Linked DNA regions of Azospirillum sp. TSH100. The protein of the gene in region 1 interacts with the protein of each later gene in a pairwise test. Links are inferred from orthologs where the notes say so. Each region holds a gene or a part of one and is shown in the gene's direction. Other genes may lie near its edges. The genes, in order: E6C72_RS12510 and recJ.

Region 1 (3,335 bases):
CGGCCAGGGTCAGCACCGCCCAATCGGCGGCGGCCATCGGCGCCGCGGCGGCCGGGTCATAGGCCGGATCGGTCGCCACCTGCGCCACCCTGACATGGCGGGTGTACGCACCCCGGTCGTAACCGAACAGCACATGCAGGGAGGACGCCTGGAGGAAGCGGCGGGTGCGCGGATTGAACAGGCAATGGCCGGCGGTCACCACCGTGCTCCGGCCGACCAGCGCCCCGGTGCAACGCCCGGCCAGATTCGTCTGCACCCGCACCACGCTGCGCCAGGGATCCGCGGCCGCATCCACCGGCGCCCGCCGGTCGTCCATCCCGACGCCGGGCAGAAGCGGCCGTTCCGCATGGGCGGTGGCCGCGCCGGCCAGGAGCGTGAGGGCGAGAGCGGTTACGGCCAGACGGCCGGGACCGGCCTGCCGTCGGCCGCGCGCATGTTCTTGCTCCGTTTCCCTCAATCCCGTATCCTCCGGCGCATGGCGACGCTGATCATCACCGAGAAATCCAGCCAGGCGAAGGACCTGCGCGCGGCCCTGGGCGACCGCTACGGCCGCATCCTGCCGGCCGAGGGCCACCTGTTGCGGCTTGCCGAGCCGGATGAGGTCGATCCCGCCTGGAAACGCTGGTCGCCGACCCTGCTGAAGCCGGACGGGCTCTATCCCACCCGCCCCGACCAGGGTGGCAACAAGGCGGCGAAGCTGCAGGCGATCACCGCGGCGCTGCGCGCCTGCGACGAGGTGATCCTCGCCACCGACTGCGACCGCGAAGGCCAGCTGATCGGCCAGGAAATCCTGGAGCATGTCGGCTATCGCGGCAAGGTGCGGCGCGCGCTTTTCACAGCCCAGGATCCAAAGACCCTGCGCGACGCCTTCGCGGCGCTGAAGCCGAACGACTCCATGCGGCCGCTCTACGAGGCGGCCGTGGCGCGCCAGCAGGCCGACCAGATCTTCAACCTCTCGCTGACCCGGACGGCGACCAAGACCCTGCTCGCCCCCGGCACCCGCGGCGTCATCGGCATCGGCCGGGTGAAGACCCCGACTCTGGCCATCGTCTGCCTGCGCGAGCTGGAGATCCGCAACTTCAAGCCCGAGGATTATTTCGAGGTGGTGGCGACCGCCAGCGTGGCGGAGGGCAGCTTCCAGATGCGCCACGCCCCGGCGCCGAAGGACCGCATCAAGGACCGCGCCGCCGCCGAGGCCATCGCTCGCGCTGCCGACAACCACCGCGGCCCGCTGACCGTGACGGTGGAGGAGAAACGGCAGGCGCCACCCAAGCTGTACGACCTGCCGTCGTTGCAGAAGACCTGCGGCCAGCGCTGGGGCTGGACCGCCGACCGCACGCTGGCGGTGGCGCAGGAGCTGTATGACGGCGATGGCAAGAAGCTCATCACCTACCCACGTGCCGAGGCGCGCTACCTTTCGGAGAACCAGATTGCCGACGCGCCGGCCATCGTCGGGGCGCTGACCCGGCTGCGCGGCTTCGCCCATCTCGACATTGCCCGCCCGGTGATTCGCAAGGGCAAGTCCGGCCATTTCTGCGACAAGGCGCTGGAAGGCGTGTCGCACCATGCGGTGATTCCCAACGTCAATGTGCTGGACGATCTGGAGTCGCGGCTGGTACGGCTGAGCGACGACGAAAAGCGGCTGTTCGCGCTGATCTGCCGGTCCTACCTCGCCGCGGTGATGCCGGATTACGAGTATCGCCAGACCAGCGTCACCATGCCGGTTCCTGTGCCATCGCCAGAAGGGATCAAGCCGGTCGCCTTCCGGGCGGTCGGGCGCATTCCATTGAAGCTGGGCTGGAAGGCCGCCTTCGGCTCCGCGGAGAGCGATGACCGGTCCGGCGGCAAGCCGGAGGAGGAAGCCGAACAGACCCTGCCACCGCTGACCGACGGCGAATTGACGACTCTGAGCGATCCGAAGGTAGAGGCGAAGCGCACCCAGGCGCCGCCGCGCTACAACGAGGGCACGCTGGTAGACGCCATGCAGAACGCCTGGCGGTTCGTCGAGGATCCGGCTCTGCGTGACCGGCTGAAGGAGGCCAAGGGCATTGGCACCCCGGCCACCCGCGCCGAGGTGATCAAGGGGCTGCGCAAACAGAACATGCTAGGAGCCGACGGCAAATGGCTGGTGCCAACCCCGGCCGGCCTGCACCTGTTCGAGACCCTGCGCGCCGCCGCCCCGACGCTGGTCGATCCCGGCACCACCGCGCTGTGGGAGATGAAGCTGGACGAGGTGGTGACCGGCCGCGCCGATTTCCGGCGGGTGATCGACGCCATCGCCAGCGAAGCCGACCGGTTGATCGGGACGCTGGTCGGACAGCGCGGCGTCGCGCTCGATCTCGGTCAACCCGCCGCCAAGGCGCGATTCACCCGACGGGGCACGACGGGACGCGGCACTGCAGGGTACGGCACAGCAGCACGCAGCGCCGCGGCGGCGCGTGGTGACACCACAAAGCCGGTGCGCCGGCGGACGCGCAAGGCCGCCGCACCCACCGATGGTGAGCCGACGGCACCGAAGCCGCGGCGTCCCCGCAAGACCAAGGCCAGCCCTCTTCCGGTGGATGTGGTTGCGGAGGGCGCGTCAGGCGCCGACATGCCCCCGCCGGAAGCGTGGCGCCGCCGCGAACCAACCGAGCGGATGGTTGCCTTCGCCCGCAGTCTTGCGGAGCGCAAAGGCATCGCCCTGCCCGATTCCTGCCTGCGTGATTTCGACCAATGCCGGAGCTTTCTGGACCAGCACGCCCGGTAATTGCCTGAAACGGCCACGCTTCAGGTTGCGGTTTTGAGAAGATTTACCCGATTTCGGCGACATTGATTGCTGGACACGCCTCGATCGGCTGGCAATTCTAGCAGCAGCCTCAATCATTGCTGGGCGCTTCCCATGAGATTTTCCGGTCGGACCTCGCGCACCGTCACTGCTGCCGCGCTGACTCTGGTCGCGACAGCTCCCGCGCTGGCCCAAAGCATGCTGAACTATGGCGGCATCAGTGTGGCGCAATGCATCCCCTTCGCGAATTTCCAACCGGTGTCCTTCACCGATCCGCCGAAGTTGAATTTCAGCATCGCCGGCGACAGCGCCATCCACACGGTGACGATGGACACCGGATCGGTCGGCGTTGCCATGTCAGCCACCAACATCCCCAACTACGAGACGCTGAAGACGGCGCCGGGGGCCAGGCCGGGCACGCAGTTCCTGTCGAGCAGCAAGATTCTGTGGGTCGGCACCTGGGTGCCGATGACGGTCACCCTGTATGACCGCGTCCAAAAGCCGGTCGCGACGTCGGAAGTCTTCATCCTTGGCGTGGAGAAGTCCGGCCGCTGCGACAGCTACCAGA
Region 2 (3,251 bases), 910 kb from region 1 along the record:
AGGTGATCGAGCCGCAGTTCGAGGCGCGCGAGAATCACTGGGTCATCTCCGAACTCGCCCGCCGCGTCGGCGCCGAGCATCCCGGCTTCAACATGACCGCGATGGAGATCATCGACGCCATGTTGAAGGCGTCCGACCTCGGCGACGCGGCGACGCTCACCGCCGACCGCTGGATCGACGCCCAGCCCGATTTCGAGACCTCCCACTTCCTCAACGGCTTCGCCCATCCCGACGCCAAGTTCCGCTTCGCCCCCGACTGGGCCGCACTCGGCCCCTATGGCGGCATGCCGGAACTGCCCGACCACATGGCCCCCGGCCGCGACGCCGATGCGGAGCATCCCTTCCGTCTCGTCACCGCCCCGGCACGCCAGTTCCTCAACACCTCCTTCACCGAGACGCTGACCGCCCAGAAGCGCGAAGGCCGTCCCACCGCGCTGATCCACCCGGACGATGCAGCGGGGCTGGGGCTTGCCGATGGCGATGCGGTACGGCTGGGCAACCCGCAGGGCAGCGTGGTGGTCCATGCCAAGCCCTTCGCCGGGGTGCCGCGCGGCGTGGTGATCGTCGAAGGCATCTGGCCCAACGGCGCCTTCGTCGAGGGCATGGGCATCAACAGCCTGACTTCGCCGGAACCGGTCCCGCCCGCCGGCGGGGCGGCCTTCCACGACACGGCGGTGTGGATGCGGGCGGCGTAAGCCCCCGCACGCTCATCCCACCCCTGCCCACACCCACCCGTGCGCCGCACGCCCATCTCTGCTATGGCTGTGCCCCCATCCCAGAGAGACCGTGCAGCACCGCCATGACCGAAGCCGCCGCCTTCCTCAACGTCGCCAACTCCCTGTCCGGCAAGCGCTGGCAGGCGCGGCCCTGCGACGAGCGGCAGGCGCAGGCGCTCACCCAGGGGCGCGGGTTGCCGGAGATCGTCGGCCGGGTGCTGGCCGCCCGCGGCGTTACCGACGAGACCTGCGACACCTTCCTGAACCCGACGCTGAAGGCTCTGCTGCCCGATCCTTCGCGCTTCCGCGACATGGATCCGGCGGCCGAGCGCATCGCGCGGGCCATCCGCGACGGCGAGCCGGTGGCGGTCTTCGGCGACTACGACGTCGACGGCGCAACCTCCGCCGCCTTGCTGCGCCGCTTCTTCCGTTCGCTCGGCGCCGACATCCGCGTCTATGTCCCCGACCGCATCAAGGAGGGCTACGGCCCCAACGCTGCGGCTCTGCTGCGTCTGAAAGGGGAGGGGGTGCGGCTGGTGGTGACGGTCGATTGCGGCATCTCCGCCTTCGCCGCCCTGGAAGCCGCCGCCGAGGCCGGGCTGGATGTCGTCGTCCTGGATCACCATGCCGCAGAGCCGCGCCTGCCGCCCGCCGTCGCCCTGGTCAACCCCAACCGGCTGGACGAGGACGGCGCCTACCGCACGCTTTGCGCCGCCGGTGTCACCTTCATCACCATCGTCGCGGTCAACCGCGTGCTGCGCCAGTCGGGTTTCTATAGCGACCGGGCGGAGCCCAACCTGATGGAGTGGCTCGACATCGTGGCGCTCGGCACGGTGTGCGACGTGGTGCCCCTGACCGGCCTCAACCGCGCGCTGGTGTCGCAGGGGCTGAAGGTGATGGCGCGGCGTGCCAACCCCGGCCTTGCCGCCCTGTCCGACGTGGCGGGGGTGAAGGAGAAGCCGGACGCCTACCATGCAGGCTATGTCCTCGGCCCGCGCGTCAATGCCGGCGGCCGGGTGGGGGCGTCCGACCTCGGCGCCCGCCTGCTCTCCACCGACGATCCCATCGAGGCGATGGAACTGGCCCAGCGGCTGGAGGGCCACAACGCCGAGCGCCGCACCATCGAGCAGGCGGTCCTCGACGAGGCGCTGGAGCGTGTCGCCGCCGAAGCCGGGCGCGAGACCGATCTGGTCTTCGTCACCGGTGCCGGCTGGCACCCCGGCGTCATCGGCATCGTCGCCGCCCGCCTGAAGGAGCGCTACAGCCGCCCCGCCTGCGTCGTCGCCCTGGAGGAGGCCGCCGACGGCACCGTCATCGGCAAGGCGTCCGGCCGTTCGGTGCGCGGTGTCGATCTCGGTGCCGCAGTGATCGCCGCCCGGCAGGAGGGGCTGCTGCTGGCCGGCGGCGGCCACCGCATGGCGGCGGGCTTCACCGTGGCCGGCGACAAGATCGACGCGCTGCGCGACTTCCTGCACAGCCGCATCTCCGAACAGGTGGCATCCGCGCCGCTGGTTCCGACGCTGGAACTGGACGGCGCGCTGTCGGTCGGCGGCGCCAGCGTCGGTCTGGTGACCATGCTCGACAAGCTCGGTCCCTACGGCACCGGCAATTCCGAGCCGCGCTTCGCCATCGCCGACGCCCGCGTCGTTCGTGCCGATGTGGTGGGTGCCAACCATGTCCGCTGCATCCTGCAAGGCAACGACGGCGCCCGGCTGAAGGCCATCGCCTTCCGTGCGCTCGACAGCGACATGGGCCAGGCCCTGCTGACCGGCCGCGGCACTCCCTTCCACCTCGCCGGCGTGCTGCGGATCGACCGCTGGAACGGGTCCGAGGGCGTGCAGTTGCTGATCGACGACGCCGCACCCGCGCGCTCGGCGTAGAGTGTCCAACGGTTCTGCGGGGCAGGGCGCAAAAAAGTATCGGGCGATGCGAAAAAGCGCTTGCGCTCTCCGGCTCCGGTCTTTAGAAAGCGCGTCACCGCGAACGACGTCCCCGTCGTCTAGAGGCCTAGGACACCGCCCTTTCACGGCGGCGACACGGGTTCGACTCCCGTCGGGGACGCCACCTCCTCAAAGGTGCGCGACAAGCTTAGAAAGGCCCGGCTGCATAGCCGGGCCTTTTGCGTTTACCGGGATTTGCGCCCGGCGGTTGCCCGTCGATCCGGTTTCGCCCATCCTGATTTTTCCGGCCGCAGCAGAGCTGACCGCGATGACCGCCCCGACCCCCGTCACCTCCACCATCCCCCTCAGTGTCGCCCCGATGATGGACTGGACCGACCGGCATTGCCGGTACTTCCACCGTCTGCTGTCGCGCTCGACCCTGCTCTATACCGAGATGGTGACCACGGGCGCCGTGCTGCATGGCGACCGTGAACGGCTGCTGGGCTTCGATGCGGCGGAACATCCGGTGGCGCTCCAGCTCGGCGGCTCCGACCCGGCGGATCTCGCCGCCTGCGCCCGCATCGCGGAAGAGTGGGGCTATGACGAGGTGAACCTCAATGTCGGCTGCCCCAGCGACCGCGTGCAGTCCGGCCGC

What was found.
Region 2: the proteins of E6C72_RS12510 (region 1) and recJ interact in binary tests that used the Escherichia coli proteins (3 or more experiments, as listed by UniProt). The link is inferred for Azospirillum sp. TSH100 from one-to-one orthologs.

Annotation. Positions count from the first base shown.
Region 1 is NZ_CP039634.1:2,640,660-2,643,994, forward strand. The notes cover bases 92-3,112. They hold E6C72_RS12510 (type IA DNA topoisomerase), read left to right. Parts: upstream 92-475; coding sequence 476-2,749; downstream 2,750-3,112. Other genes in these bases: E6C72_RS12505 (serine protease), read right to left, coding at 92-457; E6C72_RS12515 (hypothetical protein), read left to right, coding at 2,882-3,112. In the rest of the region: more of E6C72_RS12505, read right to left, coding at 1-91; more of E6C72_RS12515, read left to right, coding at 3,113-3,335.
Region 2 is NZ_CP039634.1:1,730,344-1,733,594, forward strand. The notes cover bases 261-3,197. They hold recJ (single-stranded-DNA-specific exonuclease RecJ), read left to right. Parts: upstream 261-799; coding sequence 800-2,596; downstream 2,597-3,197. Other genes in these bases: E6C72_RS08235 (molybdopterin oxidoreductase family protein), read left to right, coding at 261-695; dusA (tRNA dihydrouridine(20/20a) synthase DusA), read left to right, coding at 2,925-3,197. Outside these bases: more of E6C72_RS08235, read left to right, coding at 1-260; more of dusA, read left to right, coding at 3,198-3,251. UniProt on the Escherichia coli protein: Single-stranded-DNA-specific exonuclease.